DNA from 3 places in the Peribacillus sp. N1 genome. Region 2 is predicted to be linked to each of the others. Evidence: riboswitches for the same ligand, from Rfam matches in the RefSeq annotation. Region 2 holds a riboswitch; each other region holds the start of a gene.
The links. A riboswitch is a leader RNA that binds a small molecule or an ion and turns the genes downstream of it on or off. The one in region 2 is predicted to bind cyclic di-AMP.
Positions count from the first base shown of each region.

Region 1: it holds a riboswitch for cyclic di-AMP, as region 2 does, so the genes downstream of both, ACYP5M_RS26130 (cation:dicarboxylate symporter family transporter) here and ACYP5M_RS17380 (TrkH family potassium uptake protein) in region 2, are expected to answer to the same signal.
Region 3: it holds a riboswitch for cyclic di-AMP, as region 2 does, so the genes downstream of both, ACYP5M_RS12765 (APC family permease) here and ACYP5M_RS17380 (TrkH family potassium uptake protein) in region 2, are expected to answer to the same signal.

Region 1 is NZ_BAAHZO010000014.1:2,352-10,754, reverse strand. It holds gene ACYP5M_RS26135 (class I SAM-dependent methyltransferase) at 1-242, shown strand, start outside; gene ACYP5M_RS26130 (cation:dicarboxylate symporter family transporter) at 301-1,560, opposite strand; cyclic di-AMP (ydaO/yuaA leader) riboswitch at 1,733-1,880, opposite strand; gene ACYP5M_RS26125 (efflux RND transporter periplasmic adaptor subunit) at 2,082-3,341, opposite strand; gene ACYP5M_RS26120 (hypothetical protein) at 3,356-4,018, opposite strand; gene ACYP5M_RS26115 (diacylglycerol/lipid kinase family protein) at 4,149-5,042, opposite strand; gene ACYP5M_RS26110 (TetR/AcrR family transcriptional regulator) at 5,174-6,052, opposite strand; gene ACYP5M_RS26105 (efflux RND transporter permease subunit) at 6,242-8,403, shown strand, end outside.
Region 2 is NZ_BAAHZO010000004.1:316,580-324,982, forward strand. It holds gene ACYP5M_RS17365 (class I SAM-dependent methyltransferase) at 11-715, shown strand; gene ACYP5M_RS17370 (STAS domain-containing protein) at 1,074-1,907, shown strand; gene ACYP5M_RS17375 (potassium channel family protein) at 2,048-2,704, opposite strand; gene ACYP5M_RS17380 (TrkH family potassium uptake protein) at 2,728-4,053, opposite strand; cyclic di-AMP (ydaO/yuaA leader) riboswitch at 4,206-4,348, opposite strand; gene ACYP5M_RS17385 (hypothetical protein) at 4,680-4,871, shown strand; gene ACYP5M_RS17390 (MFS transporter) at 5,180-6,433, shown strand; gene ACYP5M_RS17395 (TetR/AcrR family transcriptional regulator) at 6,479-7,078, opposite strand; gene ACYP5M_RS17400 (ABC transporter ATP-binding protein) at 7,197-7,922, shown strand; gene ACYP5M_RS17405 (ABC transporter permease) at 7,919-8,403, shown strand, end outside.
Region 3 is NZ_BAAHZO010000002.1:872,682-881,084, forward strand. It holds gene ACYP5M_RS12760 (RhaT/GlcU family sugar-proton symporter) at 1-758, opposite strand, end outside; gene ACYP5M_RS12765 (APC family permease) at 1,019-2,845, opposite strand; cyclic di-AMP (ydaO/yuaA leader) riboswitch at 2,984-3,130, opposite strand; gene ACYP5M_RS12770 (GtrA family protein) at 3,477-3,932, opposite strand; gene ACYP5M_RS12775 (glycosyltransferase family 2 protein) at 3,892-4,914, opposite strand; gene ACYP5M_RS12780 (DUF6044 family protein) at 4,931-6,604, opposite strand; gene galU (UTP--glucose-1-phosphate uridylyltransferase GalU) at 6,773-7,633, shown strand; gene ACYP5M_RS12790 (cytochrome P450) at 8,194-8,403, shown strand, end outside.

The DNA of each region.
Region 1 (8,403 bases), on a different contig from region 2:
TGATTTGGTGTGTTGGTAAACAAGATGAGAGGCTTTATGAATTCGGGGATATTCTCACATCCGGAAAGACGCTTCAAGAAGATACTTACCTCCATATCCCAACTAAACTTGAAGTACTTGAGTGCCTGGAAGAAGCACGGTTCAAAGTCATCGAAAGCTTTTATCGAAGTGAATTATTCCATGAAAACGATGATGTCATCACTTTCTCTTCCGATTGCCGCTTCTGGATCGTCCAAAAGTAAGGAAGCGCTTTTTAATTCAAAAAAATCCAGAGTGACATTTCACTCTGGATTTTTTGTATTAAGAAACTTGTTCTAGTTCTTTTTTGGAAGGAGGGTTGAATTGACCTTCCCATTTAGAGATAACGATTGCCGCAAGTGAATTACCGATAACATTTACTACTGTACGTCCCATATCAAGAATACGGTCGATACCGGCAATGAATGCTAGACCTTCAATAGGAATACCGACAGTTCCCAATGTCGCTAAAAGAACTACGAAAGATACACCTGGTACACCAGCAATCCCCTTGGATGTGATCATTAACACTAGCATCAGCGTAATTTGCTCATACATGCTTAAATCGATTCCGTACATTTGAGCGATGAAGATAGCTGCTAACGCTTGGTATAATGTAGAACCATCAAGGTTAAAGGAGTATCCAGTCGGAATAACAAATGTAGCAATATGTTTCGGACATCCCGCTTTCTCCATTTTTTCCATGATTTTCGGAAGAACCGCTTCAGAACTTGCAGTAGAGAAAGCAAGAATCAATTCTTCTTTTAGAAGTTTAATCAAAGTAAAGATATTGAATCCTACAAATTTTGCAATAAGACCCAGAATGACAATTACAAAGAAGATCATTGTTCCGTAAACAGAAAGCGCTAACTTTCCTAACGGAATTAAAGATTCCAAACCGAACTTGGAGATAGTCACACCGATTAGTGCAAATACACCGATAGGAGCGAATTTCATGACCATGTTAGTTAGGTAGAACATTCCTTCAGCTACACCTTGGAAGAAACGGAATACTGGTTTACCCTTTTCACCGATGGCCGCAATACTTAGTCCAAACAACACGGAGAAGAAAATGATCGCTAGCATATCGCCTTCTACCATGGCTTTAACTGGATTGGATGGCACGATGTGTACAAGTGTATCTACGAACGATTCATGCTGCTTAGTTTCTGCTGTATCAACATATGTGGAGATATCAGTTTGTTCCAGGTTATTCATATTCACACCAGCACCAGGCTGGATGATATTCGCTGAAATTAAACCAACAGCAATCGCTATCATAGTTACGACAACAAAGTATGATAATGATTTAGCACCTAGTTTTCCTACCGCTTTCAAGTCACCTACACCGGCAACTGCAACGATAAGGCTGGATACGATGATCGGCACTACGATCATTTTAATCATTCGTAGGAAAATGTCCCCGAATGGCTGTAAAAAGCTTTGGGCCGACTCATTACCATAAAAAATGGCACCAACGATAATCCCTAGAATTAAACCAATGAAAATTTGGCTAGCTAAACTTAATTTGAATTTCTTCATTTACTTTCCTCACCTTCCATAAAGTCTTTGATGCAAAAACATTTTGTCTCGGTAAGGGAAACAAGATACTAATAAAAAGAAAGTAATTTTTCTTTTTTTGAAAAACTCTGTCTTTACGCCGAAAAAAAAGACACTTCATGTGTCAATTTCTTATTGGCGTGAATATTCACACATGTTCCCTTAAAGACGCTGACGAGGTTAGCTGTCGGGTTAGGAATTGGAAACACAAATGCCCTTTCATTTCTGAATTCACCCCTAGCGGATAAAATCCACAAAAATGGGTCCCCCGTTCTTGGAATAAGATTAAGCGAGTTAACTTATAATAAAATATTATACTAAAAATGATAATCTGTAAATATTTATTCGCATTAGTTCTAGAAAAAATCTTTAAATATGTCTGAATATTCTGCATTAGAGACTATTGTATCTATAATTACTCTTCCCGTTTTTTAATCATATAAGTTATATTGATATATAATTAATAACTAATTTGACATCACCTCTCTTGATGAAAGAAGCGGTTATTTTTCCAATACGCCAAGTAACAGATATCTTACTTTTTCCCTAGAGGTGAATTTTTTATAAGTTGCTGCCTTCACTTTTCCAAATTGGATTGGGGTAATGAAATAAGAATGGTTCTTCGACACATCCGGCTCCATTAGAATGACGTCACCTACCGACGGTCCGTTTATGATTTCTTGCTTCCCTTCAGCCTTAAGCCCTTTTGTAATGTAATGTTTATCCACATAGCCATTTTTAGTCAATTTGTAAATATAAGGCTGTTTATGGTTTTTTATGGCTTCTATAGGAATGGAGGGTACACCGGCTTTCTCATTGGTTATTACAGTAAGATTCACTTTGGATCCCACCAACAAAGCTTCCGTTTCTTCACCTTCCGGTTCGATTAGTGCCTGAAATGGAAATCTGTTATCCTTTTTTAATGACGGCTCTTCAGCGGGATAGGAATGGATGCGACCTATCGTCCCTTTCAATGCCTTTTTTGAATCAGAGGAACTTGCTTTTATAGTCATGCCCACTTCAGCCTTTTTCATTTCCTCTTCAGAGAAATCCCCTTCAATTGCCATATTTGTTGAAACGATGGATATAATGGGATTATTCAGGTTTTTATTGATATTTTTAACTACACCATCAGCCTCACTCGTTGACACGATCGCACTGGACTGCTCCTCAATTGAAGTTATTTTAGCTTCAAGCATTTTCACTTTTTCATTCAAGCTGTTTTTTTCCAGTTCCTGCTTGTACATTTCTTGCTCAATGTTACTTTTAATAAGATCTGAGGAACTTGTTGTTATATCAATTTTCAAGTTTTTTTCCACCGATTCATCAATGGCTGCTTTTTCAGGATTGCTGGTCATGGTCCCTTGATAGGACCTCAACTTCCCTATGTATTCCTCAATACCTGCAATTTCTCCCTTAACTGCCGTTTTCTCCGCTTCCAAGTTCGCTTTAAGAGCATCAAGTTCGGTCGTCGTATACTCAAACAACGAGGAGCCAGCCGTAATCTCATCGCCTTCTTTAACAAGGAATTTCTTAAAATCATTTTTCTTGGTGTCAAAATAGATATCATACTCTTCTACAGGTTTAATTACCCCATTTGTTTGAATAGTATCCGTAATTGTATCTTTTTTTACCTTAGTCCAGTTTTCAACGAAAACAGTTCGTTCCACTTTGCTTTCTTTTTTTTCAATAAGGTATAAGTTAACGGTTATTAAGACTATCGACGCAATGGAGACCGCTGTAATTTTCCATTTCCCGCTCATTCATTTCACCCGCCTTATACAAATACGCCTACTTGGATGTATGCTAAAAAGGCTTTAACAAACCATGTGGCCAGATAGAATAGAACAATCATTAAAAGGACCAAATTACTATTTCGTTCTGAAAACTCCTTTAAATAAAAATATTGCAGAGCAATAATAAGAAATTGAAAAATGGTGATTCCGCTGAAAAAGTGAATGAAATAATCACTTCTGAGAAAATACTGACTGATGATCCCCAATGAAAAAGGATTGGCATCGCTGCCTATATCCATTAATACGAATAGAGGAATCAGTAATATTTTTTCCACTAATTGCAAAACAAAAAGAATCATTTGAACGATGACTAATTTTATATATGGGATATCAGTAACGATCCAAAAGAATAGAGCTGATAAAAATATGTATATGGAAGGGTCGATTATGCCTGTTATTATGTTGCCGCTCAAAATCAGCAGCTTTGCTGCTTCGAATTCATCGGCACTCATTTTCGTGATTTCTTTGGAGAATGATTCTGAACCAATGCCAAAATATCCCCCGATGGCGAATACTATAAGACTAAGAAAATATAAAAATAGTAATTTCAATCCAAGCTTTGTGACTGCCTCTGCATTTTGAAGCTGATGACGACTCCGATGAGGCTCTAAAATGCCCTTTAACAATCTGACCTGGTACACCATATGTGGTCCTCCTGCAAAAATTGATATATCTTCATATATTTTATCTTATTTTGGAAACAATTGCAGAAATAAGGAATGAATATACAAAAAAAACACATAATCATTCCCATTCATATTTAATCCCATCATACTAATTTGGAGTTAATACTGACAAATGTCGGGCAAGGACTTTAATGCGTGCAGGAGTTCGTCTATAGTTCTCTCCATCCATATCCACATCAAGCGGCCTCTTGGTTTCAATGGTCAGAGTATCGGCATTTAAATAAGTCACCCCAGAGTCAGAGATCATATTTTGTGTCCATGAACGCTTCATCGCTATTATTTCTAAAAATGCACCAAGGCTTGCATTTTCCAAGATGGCAACGCCGAAGAGTCCATCATCTGGACTAATCATGGGAAAGGGCAATAAATTGGTGCAGATAAAACAACCATTCAAAACCAAAATCATAACCGCTTCCCCTTCGATAACATTCCCATCATATTTTAGCTTATAGGAAAAGGGAGCATTCTCGCCAATTATCCTTATAGCACTTAATAAATATCCTATCTTACCAAACCTGCTTTTTTCCTGCTCATCAATATTGCTTGATGCATCTGAAATAAGCCCTACTCCCCAAAAATTAGAAAAATAATCGTTGTTGGCCTGCCCAATATCAATTGAACGAACTTTGCCATTCACTAATGCTTCCGCAGCTTGACGAACATTTTGAGGAATCTTTAATGTTCTGGAGAAGTCATTGCAAGTCCCTCCAGGTAAAACCCCAAACAGGGGCCGCCTCGGAAGCGGCGAAAGGCCATTTACACACTCATGCACCGTTCCATCTCCTCCTAATACGAAAACTACATCCATGTCTTCACAATATTCCAAGCAAAAACGGCATGCATCGCCCTTTTCCCTCGTTTGCAGAATGAGAAATTCATCAATATGTGGAGCTATTATCGGAAGACAACCCTCAAGATTCCTTTCGAGTTTATCATTACCGGCATTTTCATTATAAATCAGCATTCCCTTTTTCCATCGCATGATTTTTGCCCCCATATTATTGAAAGAATTGTCTTCTTCCCATCAATTTTACCTTTTCCTAAACCCCCGCTTTTGAAACTCATTAAGATCAAATGAAAAAAAGAGGCTATACGCCCCTTTCGGTAAAGCTTTCATATACTTGTCAAATAATCCTTCATCATCAAGATAAGCTTTGAAGACAAGGGACTCCTTTTTTCATTTTTTTCCAAAAATAACAAAAGACTTTCCAAGATGATCGGGCTTGGACTAGCTTTTGAAAATTCCTCCTGGATTGCCTTTAAAGCTTCCATATTTTTACGTGTATCCATTCCCTCTTCTTTACGTGTTTCCACTTCCAGCATCCTGACGATGATCGAATGGATTTCTTCTTTTGGGCTCATATCCCGCATCGAGCATCCCGGTAGGGGAAATTGTTTCAACAATGGATCTTCCATGTTCTGCAGGCTTGCGATAATTGAATCCATCCGGTTCAATATGAAGCTAGGTAATAATTCCACATCAAAAGCATTTTGTTTCCTGATCAATATTCCGATATATCCTTTGAAAAGGGAGTCCAAAATTATGGTGCAATCCGGCAAAAGATCAGCTGAAAGTCCCGGGTATAACTCAATGATTTTACGCTTGAACCAAATCAAACCCTCTTCATGGATATAATGTAAAAATTTATCTAGTTCTTTGCTGATATGAAGCATTTGTTCCTGCATCATCATTTGAATCAAATTGGTATTTCCCGTCATATGCTCAATGTGAACTGTGATTTGCCTCATGAACTTGTCTTTACTGGACAATGAAGCATCCAGTTCAAGATCAAGCAATGAGTCCGTCAACGCTTCATAATAAAATTTAAAAATGGAGACCAGTAATTCTTCCTTCGATTTAAAATGATTATAAAAAGACCCCTTTGCTATCCCACACTTTTCAGCAATTTCCTGAACGGAAGTGGCATGATAGCCTTTCTCCGCGAAAAGCTCTACAGATTTATCTATGATCATCTTATTTTTTTCTTTCATCAAATTCATCCTATCTCTTAAAATTATCCTTTGGTGACCGATGGGTCACATCTCCCAAATTGTATCCCAAAACCCTTGAAATCACAACGTTAACACTAGCGGATATTATCTGTTGCAATCATAATCCATATACTATATATTTGAGTCTATGACCGAATAGTCACAATTTTATGTATGGAGGGTACAAGCTTGAATTCAATAATTAAGTTTTCATTAAAGAATAAATTGGCAATCTGGTTGCTTACGATCATCATCGTTGCAGCTGGTTTATACTCAGGTTTAAACATGAAACAAGAAACCATTCCAAGCATCTCGACTCCTTTAATAAGCATCTCCACTGTATATCCTGGAGCTGCACCTGAAGAAGTAGCAGATAAACTTACGGACCAGATTGAGCAGAAAGTAACAAATTTGCCAGGAGTCGAATTAGTCAGTTCTTCGTCCATGGCTAATGCCTCTTCCGTCCAGTTACAATATGATTATGATACGGATATGGACGACGCTGTAAAAGAAGTGAAAGAAGCTTTAGAGAAATTAGAACTGCCTGAGGGAGTGGATGCCCCAAACGTCTCTAAATTAGAATTAAACGCTTTTCCTGTCGTCGCACTCAGTGTAACAGATAAGGGTTCTGATTTACCAGCTCTTACAAAAAACGTCGAAGAGGTGTTGGTGCCTAAACTTGAAGGGATTGACGGCGTGACATCCGTATCAATTTCCGGACAACAAGTAAATGAAGGCAGCCTTGTATTCGACGAGGAAAAGATGGCTCAATACGGGCTCGATGAAGATACCGTAAAGAAGGTTATCCAGGCCGCAAACGTAAACATGCCGCTTGGCATATATAACTTTGATGATAAAGAAAAAACGATCGTTGTGGATGGAAACATCTCCACATTAAAAGACCTCAAAAATATAAAGATACCTTTAACCGGCGGCTCTCAAACAGGAACGCCGGCACAAACCGGACCGGAAACCAATCAATCAACTCCTGACATGGCAACAGGTCCTGCCCAAATGCAAAATGTCAAATTATCAGACATTGCCGATGTTAAAATCACCGGTAAGGCCGAATCGATTTCAAGAACAAACGGTAGCGAATCGATTGGAATCCAGGTTACAAGATCACCTGATGCCGATACAGTTGCAATCGTAGACGAAGTAAACGAAGAAGCCTCTAATTTCAAAGAAGAGTTTAAAGGCGTAAGTGTACACACTACGCTCGATCAAGCTAAACCGATTAAAGATTCTGTTGAAACCATGATCAGTAAGGCACTCTTCGGCTGTCTGTTTGCCGTCATTGTTATCATGCTGTTCCTTAGGAACTTTAAAACGACTCTCATTTCCGTCATTTCGATTCCATTATCCCTGTTAGCCGCGCTTTTGGTGCTCAAACAAATGGATATTTCATTGAATGTCATGACACTTGGGGCCATGACGGTTGCCATTGGCCGAGTAGTCGATGATTCCATTGTCGTCATTGAAAATATTTATAGAAGAATGGCTTTAAAAGGCGAACAATTAAAAGGCGGCGAATTAATACGATCAGCCACTAAGGAAATGTTCATCCCTATCCTTTCATCGACAATCGTTACTGTAGCCGTATACCTGCCTTTAGCCAGCGTTACAGGACCTGTCGGGGAACTATTCATGCCATTCGCCTTAACAATGGTGTTCGCATTGGTCGCTTCATTAATAATCGCCATCACTCTTGTTCCGGCAATGGCAGACTCTTTATTTAAAAAGGGGCTATCCAAAAAAGAATTAAAATCACATGAAGAAAAACCAAGCAAACTATCAGCATTCTACCGAAAAGCACTGGATTGGTCGTTAAACCATAAGATAATCACTTTCGGTACAGCCATTGTATTATTGGTCGGCAGCTTATTCCTGATCCCAAGCATCGGTGTCAGCTTCATGCCTGCAGATGAAGAAAAAACGATTATCGTCACTTACACTCCCGCACCTGGAGAGTTAAAAGAAGATATTGAAAAGCAAACAGAAAAAGTGGAAAAATACTTCATGGATAAAGACGATGTGAAGACCGTTCAATACACACTTGGTGAAAGCATGATGGGCGGCGGCATGATGGGCGGCTCGAGTAACTCTGCTCTCTTCTATGTACTCTATGATGAAGACACTGAAGATTTCGGGGACAAAAAAGAAACCGTCATAAAAGAATTAACTGAACTTGATTCACCTGGAACATGGAAACAACAAGATTTCACGTCAACATCAAGCAACGAAACCACTCTATTTGTTTACGGTAATACACAAAAAGATATTGAACCGGTAATTGATGATATTCAAAATATCATGAAGAAAAATAAAGATTTAAAAGATGTTGATACAAG
Region 2 (8,403 bases):
GGTGATGGTTTTGTCCGAGACGATAACAACCCATGAAGATCTATTGAATATGCTCGACTCGTTATTGCGTGAGCCAACTGGATTCTGGAATGGTTTTTATGAAGACCGCTCAAAGGGGGTACCCTTTTTCGGAAATCTCCCTGATGAAAATTTGGTTACATATTTTGATTGTGGGTTAATCCGGCCGGGAAAGGTTCTTGAGCTTGGATGCGGACCTGGAAGGAATGCCATTTACCTTGCTCAAAAGGGCTTTACCGTTGATGCGGTGGACCTTTCGAAGGAAGCCCTTGAATGGGGAAAAGAACGAGCGTCAGATAAAAATGTCCATGTGAACTTCATTCAAAGGAATATATTTGATTTGGACATTGAGGAAGGGCAATATGACTTCGTCTTTGATTCAGGTTGTTTTCACCATATTGCTCCACATAGAAGGATCAATTATTTGGACACGGTGAAAAAGGCGTTAAGGCCTAAGGGATTGTATTCGATTACCTGTTTTGTCGAGGGCGGCATATTGGGTGGTGCCGATATTTCAGATTGGGAAGTATATAGGCAAAGAAGCCTTAAAGGCGGATTAGGTTTTACGGAAGAAAAACTCAGAAAGATCTTCAAGGATTTTGAAGTGGTGGAAATACGGAAGATGAGGAAAATGGAAAAATCGGATCAAACCTTTGGGGTTCAAGGTTTATGGACGGCCTTATTTATGAAAAAGTAATTATAAAGTCAAAATGGGGGTTAAAAGGAGGATCTGGAATCAGGTCCTTTTTTTGTTATAAGAAAAGGGATAATTTGTTAACAATATTTTAAAATGGTAAACTATAACAATAGATAAACCAGAATAGTAGATGAAGGTTTTACTGAATTTTTTTTTGAAAAACAGTGGTTGTATGGTTTCAAAAACAGCTGGGAAGGTATATGGAAAGAGGGGCCATTGGGTTTTTAGATCATAAGAATTTTTAAGTATGGAAGAGGTTTTCTTCGATGCTTACTTTGTTGATAATTTTTCAATACCCTGACAATGCTGATTTCAGGGTAAGATTCAACTGCTTTTTATAAAAAACTAGGAGGAGTTTATGCACAGAAATAAAGAATTATATTCCTTTTTATTGGGTGTGGCAGCACAATTGACTGAGGAATGGTACGCAACATTGAATAAAAACGATAAGGCGGGGGTTTACAGCTCACCCGATCCCAATGTGATTAAAAAACTTAAGCAGCAAAATAATGAATTCCATTTACGTTTCTTTCAGGTCTTTGATACAGAGGAGAGGGAATTCTTTGAGCAGCTTGGTGAGTGGATTGAAGATATCGGTCAGGATGAGCAGCATTTAAACACACCCATCTATTTTATATTGAGGGAGTTTTCTCGAACGCAAGAGCAATACCTGGATTATATTGACCGGTTTGTGGGATTGCAAGGAGAAAACTATACGCAGGCGGAAATAAATTCCTGGTATCGGATAGTGGTGAAGGTGTTCAGCGAAGTGATGGAGAAGTTTACGGAAGCGAATCATAGGTATGCCAATAAAATCATGAAAGCCCAACAGGCAACGATCGATGAATTGAGCACTCCCATCATTTCGCTTAAAGATAATACGGCGTTACTTCCCCTGATAGGCGATATTGATACGGCGAGGGGCATGTCCTTGCTTGAAAACACCTTACAAAAGTGCGCTGAAAAAAATGTCACCAGGCTATTCATTGACCTCTCGGGCGTTCATGCAATTGATAGTGCTTCCGCCCACCAGCTGTCACAATTGATTGAATCCTTACATTTGATTGGAATTCAAACAACCCTTTCTGGACTTCGGCCGGAAATAGCCATGACTGCCGTTAAGCTTCAACTGCCTTTTGATAAAGTGACGATAAAGTCCACTCTTGCCCAAGCGATCAGTACGATAAAATAATACATACATATCCAGGGCATGGGAATACTCGTTATTAATTTCATCGAGAAGACCTCCATATGGCGATCTTCTCGTATGTATAATGCTTGCATTCAAAAATAAGAATCGGGCTCAATAAAGAAAGAGCTGGCACCTGCCAGTTATTCAATATTGGCGAAGAAGGCTAGATCTTCTTTATTGCCAACCACTAAAAGCATATCTTTTTCAAGGATATCCTGATCCGGTGAGGGTGCTATGATAATTTCCCCATTACTCACGATGGCAATGACGCTGATATTATATTTTGCCCGTAAATCAAGCTCCCTGAGGCTTTTTCCCTTCATGCTCATGGGGAGGATGATTTCCTCGATATTGTATTCTTTGGAGAGCTCTATATAGTTCAGCATGTTAGGGGAAAGAAGCTGATTCGCGACCCGTTCCCCCATATCCCTCTCAGGATAGATGACCCAGTCGGCACCTACTTTTGTGAGCACCTGACCGTGATTTTTATTAAGTGCTTTGGCAATGACCTTTTTGATCCCAAGCTCTTTTAAAAGCAAGGTAGTTAAAATGCTCGATTGCATGTCATTTCCGATGGCTACGATGACACAATCGAAATTACGGATTCCGATTGCTTTCAATGTCTCTTCTTCGGTCGTATCCGCCATGACTGCATGGGTAACGTTCAGTTCCGCATTCTCGACTCTTTCCTCGTTCACATCAATACCCAAAACCTCTTGGCCTGCCGTATATAATCTATGGGCCACACTGGTTCCAAATCTGCCTAAACCTATCACGGCGTATTGTCGTTTTCCCATCTTTTACGCTCCTTCATTCATTATTAACCAATCATGATTTTCCCTTTTGGACGTCGGAATGGATCTGGCTTGCGCCTCATGGCGATAGCAAAGGCCAAAGTCAAAGGACCAACACGTCCTGCAAACATCGTGAAAATGATGAGAATCCGGCCGACCGGTGATAATTCCGGGGTCAAACCCATTGAAAGTCCCACGGTGGCGAAAGCTGAAGTGGCTTCGAACAAAATCATCAAAAAGTCAGGTCCGCTTTCAGTGATGGTCAGCAGAATGGAGATGATGGAAACCACGAATACACCAATGAATGTGACGGATAATGCTTTAAAAATAGTTTCACTCACGATGCGGTGGCGGAACAAGACCACATCACCCTTACCTTTGATCTGTGACCAAACCGTTCCGGCAATCGTCGCCAATGTCGTCGTTTTAATCCCGCCGCCAGTCGATCCGGGTGATGCCCCAACGAACATCAGAAAAATGATGAGCAGTAATGTAGGCTGAGTTAAATCAGGGATATTCAGCGTGTTGGAGCCTGCAGTCCGTGGTGATACCGATTGAAATAATGATGACAGCGTTTTACCCATGAGAGATAAAGGCTGCAATGTCTTGGCATTGCCGAACTCGAATAGAAAGATTAAAATTGCTCCGGCAATCGTAAGGGTTAAGCTAGTCGCCAGAACGATCTTCGTATGTACTGATAAACGATGCGTATTCCGATATTCATATAGTTCATTCATTACGATAAAACCTATACCTCCAAACGTGATGAGGAAGGCGACGGTAAGGGTTACGAATGGATCCGATACATATGGGGTCAAACTCCTGAATTCCCCCATTAAATCGAAGCCGGCATTATTGAAATTCGATATGGAATGAAAAACCCCGTAATAGACCGCTTTAACGATTGGCATGTCAAAAGAAAAGCGAATCGATAAAATAAGTGCACCCATGCCTTCAATGATGGCCGTGAAAATTAAAAGCCGTTTCACTAATCTGACTACACCCGCCATGGATAGATTATTTAACGACTCCTGCAGAACTAACCTGCCTTTTAAAGAAATCTTTTTGCCTAATAATAAAAAGAAAAATGTCGCAAATGTCATGAACCCTAAGCCGCCTACCTGAATCAGTGTTAAGATGACCAACTCACCAAAAGTGGTGAAGGTCGATCCCGTATCCACAACGACCAGTCCTGTTACACATGTAGCGGAAGTCGAGGTGAATAAAGCATCCAGAAAAGAAAGACCATGGCCATTTTCTGTGGAAATCGGCAGGGTCAATAAATAGGCCCCGATAAGTATCAGGATGGCAAAGCCAAGTACAAGTATTTTTGGCGGATCCAATTTTGTCATTCTCAAATGATCATCCCTACTGTATGACTTTTAATCATCAATCTGCTTTTCGAATCTTTTTAAAGGCATAATAAAAAGACCTGCGAAAACATCGAATAGCTGTATTGCCACAAAAAGCGTGCAAAAAAAGCTCCCGAAATAGGCGGTCTTATGACCTCCTTCGCTTTAGCCGACGAAGTTAGCTGACGGGTAGGATGGCGAAAGAGCTGATCTCATCCCTTCTGCAAGGCAGAATTAACCCCAAATGATTGGGTCCTCCGTACTCAATTTCCATGAGTTTTGGCCGAAATGCATTAAATTGATAAACGTATTCTACTCCCATCATTTAGCAGTTGTAAACCCCTAAATCGTAAAAAAATATTTCTTTAACAAAACTGAAAATTTACGTTTTATTTACATTTAGAAAACGTATTGACAAATATTAGTTAGCACATTATGATAGGTTCGATTAATCCAATTATGATAACCGGCATCGATGTACTTTATTCAATAATTTCAAGCAGAACATGCAATGCCAATCAAAATTCTCTAACATATATTTTATGTTTCTTTTGTAAATGATAAAGAAAAAAGCATTGCATTTGTATTTAAAGATTCAAGACATTTTATTAAAAAGGCGGGCAATTATGGAGAAGACGTTCAATAGATATGTTATTAATGCTACAGGCAAGGGTGGCCAGACATATTTAACACAATGCCAGGATAAAGATGCACTAAGGAAATGGATAGCCGATCATGAGGATCAAATCATCATGGATGAGTTAAGGATAACGGATAAGAAAAAGAATCCGTTCTTAAAATTGTTTTCCCTAAGGTAAATCAACTGCATCCAACATTCATTAGCGGTATTCAATTATTTATTCCCTGTGTTCTATCCGGAACGCTGAGCGAAAAATCCATATCTTGTTTTGCTTTGAAACTCATTTATTATAATGAGTTTTTTTGCGTTATATACAGTTTTGAACCGATAATGTTAAAATTTAGTAATGCTTAATGTGGACGTAAAGAAAAGTAAAATGAAATACCACTTTCCGAGAACAGCCGAGGATTGTTGGGGATGTATCCGTCCCGAGACGGATTGCTTGGGGACGGGGTTTTATATTGTACGATCAAAGGGGGAGAAGCGATGACATTAAGAAATGCATTAGTATCCTGGAAATACCCTTCCATTCTTTTGTGCGGAATAGGTATCTCCAACTTTGGTTCTTGGGTTTATTTCATTGCCCTTAATTTAATCGTTCTGGATATGACTGGTTCAGCCTTGGCGGTAGCTGGACTTTATATCGTTAAACCGATGGCTGCCATTTTTACGAATGTGTGGGCAGGGAGCGTGATCGACCGGATAAATAAGCGGAATCTAATGGCGGCACTTGACCTATTTCGCACGGTATTCATAGCCTTGCTGCCATTGACTTCTTCTATTTGGGTCATTTATTCCCTTGTCTTCGTGATCAATATGGCAGGGGCCATGTTCGGAACAACATCTAGGTCATATATAACAAAATTAATACCCATTGAACAGAGGAAACGATTTAATTCATTACGAAGCTTAATGGATTCTGGAGCTTTTTTGATTGGACCGGCGCTAGCGGGTATCCTTTTCTTGATCGGTACGCCCGTTTTAGCGATTTATATTAACGCGGCTGCCTTATTGTTATCCGGAATCATCACTCTATTGATGCCTAATCTTGAAAAGGATCACCCCCTTGAACAATCCAGTCATTACCTGTCTTGGACCATCATGAAAAAAGATTGGGGCATCGTCCTGGACTTCAGCCGGAAATCTTCCTATATCATGCTCATTTATTTCTTATTCAGCTGCATGGTGGTGATGGAAACGGCCATCGATTCCCAAGAAGCTGCGTTTGCTAAGGCCGTGCTCCTTTTAACGGACAGCGATTACGGATTCCTTGTAAGCGTCGCCGGGGCAGGCATCATTGCTGGTGCCATAGTCAATGCCGTATTCATCAGTAAAGTGAAAATCTCGCACATGATCGGTCTTGGATCTTTATTTGTCTCGATAGGTTATATGATCTTTGCCTTTTCGAATTCCTTTTCACTGGCCGCCATCGGATTTTTCATCATTGCCTTTTCATTGGCTTTTGCCAACACTGGCTTTCAAACCTTTTATCAAAATAATATTCCGGTGGAAATCATGGGCAGGGTCGGAAGTGTTTTTGGCTTGTTAGAAGCTTTATTGATCATCATTACTACCGCAATCGTTGGTGTTTCTGCCCATTTCATTTCGATTCGGTTTGTGGTGATTTCAGGTTCCCTGACCATGTTAGCTTTATCCATATGGTTGTCGATGCTTAGTATGAAGACCTCCAAGAGCAGGTATTATTCCGTTAGTGATGTAGAAGCGAAGGAAAAGATGTAATCCGATTTAAAGGCATGTTGATGGAACATGCCTTTGATGAATCGTTCATTGGATGAATGTGCGCAATTGGCTGATGAAGTTCAAGATATGAAAATGGATTTTCGCCATTTCTTCCGCCGTTTGTTTTTCACAGTTCTCTAGCCACTCCTGTATCACTCCTAAAATCGCCGATGTCAGGAAGGCGTGCATATACATGCGGAATGCTTCATCTTTAGCTGCTGGATGCAGGCTGATCAAACGCTCCAACAGTACTTCACCGAAAACCCGTTTTATTTTTTTCGCAAAAGAAGGGTCGCCCTGATCACCTAGAATGGCCCTTAATGCGTGAGCATGTTCACTGATGAATTGAAAAATCTCTATGAAAGGCGGGTAAAGTTGCTGTTGATGAAGAGCCAAAAAAGCCTCTTTCGGCAAAATGGCAGTAATGCGTGTTTGAAGTTCATGTAACAATTCCTGTTGTAAGTGATCCATCAATTCATATTTATCTGTGTAATGCAAATAGAATGTGCCCCGATTAATGTTGGCGCGCTCTGCGATTTTCTTCACGGATACATGTGAGAACCCCTCTGCTTCAACAAGTGCAATAAAATGATGTTGTATCTGCTTTTTCGTCTTTTGTACCATATCCTCATGAATCGATGCCATGGAATGTCTCCTTCACTAAACATTTTTCCAAATGTGTTGATTGTATTAGACCGAATGCTACCTTAAAATGATGATACACTCAACACCGTGTTAATTAAAGAGGGAGGATGTGTGTGCAATGAAAAAGGCGATTTCCATTGATGGAATTGCTAAGTGTTTTCAGCAGAAGAAGGTCATTCAGCCATTGAGCCTGAATATTGAAAAAGGCGGAATTTTTGGCTTGTTAGGTCCATCCGGATGCGGAAAGACGACCTTGATTAAAATGATTGTCGGATTGATTAAGCCCGATGCGGGTAAAGTCACGGTTCTGGATCATGAAGTGCCAAATGAAGCACTGTTAATGGATGTCGGCTATATGGCACAGTCCGATGCTTTATATACAGAACTGACGGCAGCTGAAAACCTCGAATTTTTTGCGAAACTATACCGTTTTTCGAAAAAGGAACGAAGGAAACGGATTCAATATGCAGCTGAAATCGTACAGCTGACGAATGATTTGAACGTTCGGGTTGCGCATTATTCCGGGGGAATGAAACGCCGTCTGTCACTGGCGGTTGCACTCATCCAAAATCCGGAGATTCTCATTTTGGATGAACCGACAGTAGGAATAGACCCTTTGCTGAAACAATCGATTTGGGAGGAACTTGAGCGTTTAAGAAATGAAGATGATAAGACGATCATCATCACGACGCATGTGATGGATGAAGCGGAACGATGCGATAAACTGGCGATGCTGCGTGAAGGTGAAATCATCGCGGCAGGAACCCCTGCAGCTTTAAAAACTCAATTTGCCGCGGAAACGCTTGATGATGTTTTTTTAAGGATTGGAGGCGGCTTAAAATGAGAATTGCCTCTCTTGTTACTCGCATTACCCAGCAGATGCGCCGGGATCGAAGGACGCTCGCTTTATTTTTCCTGGCTCCATTGCTCATTTTAACGCTCATGTATTTTATTTTCGATACAGAGGCAAGTGATTTGAAAATCGTTGTTACAGGCAGTGATGAAACGATCGTTAAAGCATTGAAAAAAGCGGATTTTCAAGTGTCGGCTGCTGAGGAATTCTCACAGGAAAAGATGATTGAAAAGAATACGGATGGCTGGCTGGATGTTGAAAATGGGAAAATGAAACTCACACTTTTGAACGACGAACCGACCCGGGCAAAAGCCGTTCAAATGCAAATGATGCAAGGCTTGCAAGGGAATGAAAAAAACACTCCTTCAATTGAGGAGAAATATGTTTACGGAGATGCCAACACAAAGGGTTTTGATACCTTCAGTCCGATGCTCGTCAGCTTTTTCGTTTTCTTCTTTGTATTTTTAATAGC
Region 3 (8,403 bases), on a different contig from region 2:
AAAATGATGATCCCGCCGAGAGTTGAGATGACAATGCCCATTTGCGAAAGGGAAAAACTAGTGGCCACTCCCACACGGGGCTGGGATATGAATAAAAACATATTCCCTGCAGCCCATATCAATCCCGGAATGATATTGCGAATCGTATATTTATTAAACGGTTTATGTTTAAAAGTCAATAACAGACCGCCTATTACCATCCCTATCGCTTGAGGGAACAATGCTGACCATCCATCAACATCGAAAAGACGGGCCACGACCACATAAACCAAATAACCGAATGTCGAGATGAGGAGAATAACAATTCCTTTCTTCAAGTTTCCCGATTTGCCCTCTTTTGATTCTTTATCCTCCAAGGAGGTCAAGACAATTCCTATAATAATGAAGACTAATGCCAAGACGCCTAAAATGATTGCTTTCATTGTAGACCATTCGTTAAAAACAATGACCCCGAATAAAGTCGTTGAAATGAGCTGCATTCCAGTAGATATCGGCATTGTTTTGGATACTCCCATTAAATCAATGCTCTTAAGCTGATTAGCTTGTCCAACGGCCCAAAACAATCCAGAGACAACCCCGACTCCAAACACGAGAAATGACAACTTAATATCGGCAAAAATATAAACACCTATTGAAAAAATCAATGCGCCAATGGTTGTACCCAATGTTTGACTATATGGCCCACCCCCGAGTTTCACATTAAATAAAACGATGCTTCCCCAGAATAGTGCCGGCAAGAGAGCTAATAATATATCCATATTCAACCCCCATATGTAAGTTCAAAGCTAATAAATTTCATTTTGTCTTCTTTTTAATATGTTCGCTTTATTTGAATTGACCCTTGGTAATTTTATGAAGTGTTTTTGCAAAAATAGTGTTCAACACAAAGAAAGCTTCCGATGCTAATAAATCGGGAGCGTTTAGTTGGAGAAAAGACAGCTGTACTGCTGTCTTTTTTTATAAGATTATAAAAAAAGCAAACCTTATGCAGGTTTGCTTCCAGTTATAGATATGGAACTTATTTCTTCAAATGATATGGCACTGTCGTAACAACCACATTCCTTTTATAAAGTAAGTAGGCGCGGATCAGTAAACTTGATTGGTTATGAAGTATATTGTGCCAGCCCTTCTTCGGAATGAATTGGGGGATGATCACCGTTACTTTATAATTGGATTCACTAGCCTTATGTTCAACTGTGTCCACAAATTTAGTTAGTGGCTGAATGATACTTCTATAATAAGAATTCAGTGTAACGAGTCTGACATCTGGCTGCCATTTTTCCCACTTTTCTTCGAATTTCTTTTCGTCTTCTCTTTCAAAAGCGACATAAACGGCAATGACCTGATGTGCAGATAGAGATTTTGCATAATTTAAAGAGTTCTCAACCACATGAGTTATACCTGCCACAGGTACGATAATGATATTCCCTTCAATTGGTAAGATCGGCTCGCATGTTGTAATCCTTAGTTGGTCACCAACTGCTTCATAATGCTTTTTAATTCGATGAAAAATTAAAATGATGATAGGTAAAAAAATCAACACAGGCCAAACCTGAGTAAATTTGGTTAAAAAGAATATCATCGTGACGATAAAGCTAATTATGGCACCAATTGAATTAATGGTTAATTTCATCATCCAGCCTTTTGGCTTTTCGCGAACCCATTTAACAATCATGCCAGTCTGGGACAACGTAAATGGAATGAATACCCCTACCGCATAAAGCGGAATGAGATTTTCTGTATGTCCTTCAAATGCGACTATCAAGATGATGGATGCAAGTCCCAGTATGATGATTCCATTGGAATACCCTAATCGGTCCCCTCTAATCGTAAACGCCCTTGGTATGAATTTATCCTTCGCCAGATTTACCGCAAGCAGAGGGAAAGCCGAATAGCCAGTATTGGCCGCAAGTATCAAGATCAAGGCAGTCGTACCTTGAATGAAGAAATACATGAAATTCCGTCCAAAGATCTCTTCAGCAATCTGGGAGACGACCGTTACCTCTGCGCTCGGAACAATGCTTAAATAATAGGCTAAGAATACGATTCCCGAAAATAATACAGCTAGCAAGGAACCCATCGCTATTAAAGTTTTCGCAGCATTATTCGGGGCTGGATCTTTAAAGTTCGGGATTGCATTGGAAATCGCTTCGACTCCTGTCAATGCGGAGCTTCCTGATGCAAATGCTCTTAGCAGGATGAATAAACTGATACCCGCTACCGGAGTCCCGATTGATGCGTGCAATTCCGGTGAAACTCCTCCCGTCAAAATCTTGTAAATTCCAACACCAATCAAGATGAACAATGCTAAAACGAATAGGTAAACCGGATAGGCCAAAACAGAGGCCGACTCCGTAACCCCCCGAAGGTTCAGGATTGTAAGTAGTATCACAAAAATGATGGCTATGACCACATTATATGAATGCAGGCCGGGAAAAGCGGACGTGATTGCATCCGTACCTGCAGAAACACTTACAGCTACAGTTAATATATAATCGACCAACAAGGATCCTCCGGCTATCAACCCTGGATTGACACCTAAATTGTTTTTTGAAACTACATATGCCCCCCCGCCATGCGGATAAGCGAAAATGATTTGTCTGTAGGACAAAATCAAAGCAGTTAACAGGATCAATACTCCGATCGCGATTGGGATGGAATACCAAAATGCTGCAGCACCGACCGTGATCAAGACGATTAATATTTGCTCCGGTCCATATGCAACCGAAGACAAAGCATCAGAAGATAATATCGCCAAAGCCTTTGTTTTGTTAAGCTTTTGTTCACCAAGTGCATTTGACTTTAAAGGTCTCCCAATCAAGAACCTCTTTATAGAAGATAACATCAAGATTTCACCACCATAGTTAATTTATAAGTTTATGTTACCCAGCTGTAGCAAAAAACTAGACGAAACACAAAAATGCCTACAAGTCATAGCTAAATAGACCTGTAGACATCAATTTTTTTGTCTAACAAGCTCCACCTTCCTTCTCATATAACGCTTACGAGGTTAGCTGTCGGATTCGGACCTAAGAGTAGCCCTACCTTTTTAAAAAGGATTCACCCCTTGGATTGTAAACAATCCCAATAACGGGTCCCCCGCACCATAAGGTTTAAGCGATTTAGAAATATGAAACTGTTGATTATCATACTCCCGTGAAATGGAAATGTAAATGAAAATTTTGCTCAAAAATAAATAATTCTTTGTAAGTGAGGTTTTGTTCTTGGCTTATATAACATAAGTCATGCAATGACATGATTCGAAGGTAGGAAAGGAGGTAAGTAAAGGTCAAAATCCAGGGGCCAATGAACATAAGGTGGTCCGAAAAGGAAAAAAATCACCTTCATGAAGAATGCGATGAATTAACCAGATCTGCCCCAGCTCGGATCGTCATTAAAAGGGTAAACTTGCATTAAATATCAAATTCCGCTTTTATTCCCGTCCAATAGGGGCACTATTCCACTGATTCACCTAATTAGTTCCTTCCTTCTTGAATTGGTCTCAAATTGCTTTTTTTAAAGACAAAGTATTTCTGGCCAATATAGTTAAGCACGGTATAAAAGATTGTTCCTATGAGAACAGCCAAATTTTGTTGTATGGATAAATGGACGGATCCTTCCAGTGATTCCGCAATGGCTTGGCCTATAGAATAAGCGGCGGAATAACAAATCAGGATGACGCATAAGAAACGGGCAACTCCTCGCCGCCATTCTATATCACTTTTAAAGGTAAAAGTCCTGTTCAAAAGAAAACTCGTTACAGCTCCCGTTCCATTGCCGAAAAAGGTGGAGACCCAGTATGATAATTCAAGAACATTCATAAGAAAAAGCATGATGGAAAGTCCAACCGCTGTATTGACTATTCCAACCAATAAAAAGCGGATAAAGGAGTTAGTGTGTTTTAGATAGTTTCTCAATACTGTTCCGTTCATTGTCTAGTTGCTCCCGTTTTTTTAAATCGAGCGGATTAAATAAATCAAGATCAACAATATATTTAGGCCGGCGTTTGGATTCATTATAGATTTTTCCGATATATTCCCCAATCAAGCCGACAGCAATCAACTGCAGTCCGCCGATCAACCATATGGAGGTGATTAATGAGGTCCAACCAGTTTCGGTCTGACCATAAAACTTTAACCATAAAAAGTAAGACCCAAAGAGTAAGCTAATGAAAAAGGAAAGACATCCTAGCCATAATACAAGCCGGATCGGTGTAACTGAAAAGGAAGTAATGCCATCAAGCGCAAAAGCAACCATCTTCTTAAATGGATATTTCGTTTCCCCAGCCAATCTTTCTTTTCGGTCATAATAAACAGAGTCCGTCTTAAACCCAATGAGCGGGACAATCCCCCTTAAAAAGAGATTCGTTTCATCAAATCGTTCCAACTCCGCGATCGCCCTTCTGCTCATCAGCCTGAAATCGGCATGATTATAGACAAGGTTAACCCCCATCTTGTTCATCAATTTATAAAAACCAGTTGCAGATGTCCGTTTAAAAAATGAATCAAGGTCCCTTTTCTGGCGGACACCATATACGATTTCACATCCTTCCTTGAATTTCCGAATGAATTCAGGGATGACTTGAATATCATCCTGTAAATCTGCATCAATGGAAATCACACAATCCGAGGCTTCCTTGGCTGTAAACAATCCTGCCAGGAGTGCATTTTGATGTCCTGCATTCCGGGAAAGCTTTAGCCCGCGAACCAATTCATTATTGATCGTTTCCTTATAAATGATTTTCCAAGTTTGATCTTTGCTTCCATCATCAACCAGCAGGACTTTACTTTGACCAGAAACAACGTTTTCTTCGACTAATCCCCTCATCAATCCACAAAGCTGGGAAATGGTATCCTGCAAAACGCTTTCTTCGTTATAACAAGGTACAACAATCGTTACTATCGGTGAATTCATTCTATTCCCCCCCTTTTCACATGACTCTGTATAAATGAATTTTCCATTTGCTGCCTTTCTTTGTGAAAACCCTATCTAGCACCAATCCGTTCTCCTTCGCGTTGTTGATTGGGATGGCAGAAAATATATATTTGCCACCTAATCCTTTAAAGGCATCCATATTAAGATCCAAATTTTCCAGCTCTTTCTTCGAGCCTTTCTTGAACATATAATGCTTCCCAAGCTCATCGGTAAATAGGTAACAACGTCCTCCCCATTCATCAAAGTAGATTCTGATGTTTTTATTCTTAGCCAATTCGTTTTCAATTATTTGACGAAATTGATGTTTGTAAGAAAGCGGATAGAAATTGTTATAGCTATCGAGCGTGTAAAATCCATTAAATTGTGCGATTGCAGGATGCAGCCCAATGCTAGCAACACGATACTCTTCCTGTGGAAGGTCGATATGATCTTTTATTTCCTGGAAAAGGCTTTCTGAATAGAACTCTTTAAAAGATGGTTTTTTATTGTAAGTGATTTCTTCATTGAAGCCCATTAAGATCATAATTTGGACGGCGATGAAAATGGAAAGGGTTTTCTTAGCATAATCGCTGTGTTCCCAAATGATTTTTATCGCGAGGGCAAAGCCCAAATAAATCACCATCGGCCTTAAAAAGTGAAATCTGGCAAAATTAAAGGTATCCAGGGTGTGAAACCTTTCCGTCAAAGGAACCCAGCCTTTATAAAACCAGAATGCGTACCATGCTGAGAGTATAAAGTTCAAGCCGAATAAAAATACATATACCTTTTCCTGTCGCCACAGTTTTTTGGTCAGAATGATATAAAGGGCAAAGACTGTAATCGGCAGGATGATAAGCGCATGTACAGTCATGACATGCGTGTGTCCAAGAACGAAATTTTTGAAAGTGAGCTTGATGACCCAATCAAGCGGCAGCCTTGCGTGAAAATATTCATCTCTGCTATTTGGCTCCGAATCAAAAATGAATGAAGACACCAAACGATACTCCACCAAACCAAAAATGAAGGTCATATACACGATCGAAAGAAGAAACGTTATATTCCACCCTTTTCTCCTGATCACATCCGTTAACCAAAGAAAGCCCATTGCAACAAGGAAAAAGAAAAAACCAAGCACGATGCTTGAATAAAGCGGCAAAAGTGTAAGGACCAAATAATTCTTCCACGAATGATCCTTGCTGCGAATATTCAAAAAAGCCCAAAGTGCAAGCGGCATCCCAAGTGTACTGAGCATTCCCGACGGCCAAAATGGGGTAAGGGCAAAGGCCAAGGATGTTCCAACCCTGATCCAACCTGATTGGCTTCCTGTAACCAAATGTTTCTTTAATAAGATATACATACCAAAGAATGCAATAAATCTTGTTAATGCCTGGCTTATTGCATATGCAACCATTGTCGGAAAAAGTGCGTAAAGCCACACGATAATACTGAACTCACTGCCAAAGGCATTTCGGGGCAGACCATTCATGATCTGGGGAATTTTGGCGTCTATCGCACCGAATAACTCACCGCTTTCTGAAAGGACTTTATACCAGGCAATGTTGGAGTCCAAATTATCATGTACGCGAATATGCGCATTTTCTCCAAGGATGAATAAAGGAGAAAGATATAAAACAATGACGAGTAAGGCAAAAAGGATTTGTGTTCTCTCTTGTTTTTCAATTGGCAACATTTACACCTCTTGACCAAATTCATATATCCATAATATTTGCTTCAAAGGTAAATCTATTCTTTTTCAGGAATTTATTTTAACCTATTTTGATATAGGTCAACCAATGGCTACATAAAATGAAGGGTAGAACTAAAAGCATATAAAAGAACCTTAAAAAGGGGCTGGGCTATGATAAAGAAAGCGGTGATTCCAGCAGCCGGTTTAGGAACACGATTTTTACCTGCTACGAAAGCTCAACCAAAGGAAATGCTGCCGATTGTCGATAAGCCGACCATTCAATATATTATCGAGGAAGCGGTTCAATCAGGGATTACAGATATTATCATCGTTACGGGTAAAAACAAACGTGCCATTGAAGATCATTTCGATAAATCCATTGAACTGGAAATGCTTCTGCAAATGAAAGGTCAAAATGAGCTGCTTAAGATCGTGGAGAACATTTCCAACATGGTGGATATCCACTATGTAAGACAAAAGGAACCTTTAGGTCTTGGGCATGCAGTATTATGTGCCAAAACTTTTATCGGAAACGAACCTTTTGCCGTCCTGTTAGGGGATGATATCGTGGATAGCCAGGTTCCAGCTTTGAAGCAGTTGATGGAACGGTATAACAAGGTTCAAGCGAGCATTATCGGATGTAAGGAAGTGTCACCTGCCGATGTCTCCAAGTATGGGATCGTAAATTTCCAAGAACGATATGAGGATTTATTTCTGGTAAGAAACTTAGTGGAAAAGCCAAAAGTGGAAGATGCACCATCAACACAGGCGATTATTGGCCGATATATTTTATCACCTGAGATTTTTGAAATCCTTGAAACCGTACAGCCCGACCGGAAGGGGGAGATCCAGCTTACCGAAGCTTTAGACCTTTTGTTAGAAAAGGAACCATTATATTCGTATATCATCGAAGGAAATCGATATGACGTCGGCGATAAATTCGGCTTCCTTCAGGCTTCAATAGATTTCGCAATGAAACGACCTGAACTTCGTGATCAGCTAATAACATATTTAAGGCAGCTGTTCCCTTAATCAAGTATATAACCCACGCCCAATTACCTAGAGGTGATTGGGCTATTTCCACATACCATCATCACTAAACTAGATATAACAGTCTTTTATAAATGCTTCCGTGAAATGTAAATGCAAGTGAAAATGTTGGACAAAGAAAGAATAATTTATTAAAAGTGAGGTTATGTTGATAACGTATACTTCATTATTTATCCAAACAACGATATCCAGAAAGGATTGTACATGCATAAAAAAACTAATAATCCAATAATATCAGATGAATTCTTAGATCAAGTGGTAAAGGAAATCAATGCAGAATTTGGCGGGCCCATTAAAGAAAAAAATGATTGCTTACAACATAGGGACGATGAAGAAAGAAGGTAAATCCCACATCATCAAATCTAAAGCTTCCATGAAAAACTCTGGCTCTATTCAGCCAGAGTTTTTTTATGGCTTCTTATATAACCTTATTACTTCCATAGAATTATCCGCCCTTTCTTTAAAGACTTGTCCAAACCAATTTAACTGATCCTCATAGAATGATTACATGTAATTATTTTAAAGAAAGGGGAAAAACCACATTGAGCCACGCTGATGATGTCTTCCGCACTTCTCCAAAGGTTCCAAAAGGAAGGGTGATTTCCGGACATACAAAGGAGTTTCAAGCAGATCCCATTGGTTTTCTGACCCGATTGGCCAAGGAATATGGAGAAGTCGCTAAATTCCGTTTGGGCCCATTCCAAAATGTTTATCACGTTTTAAATCCTGATTTAATAAAACAAATACTCGTA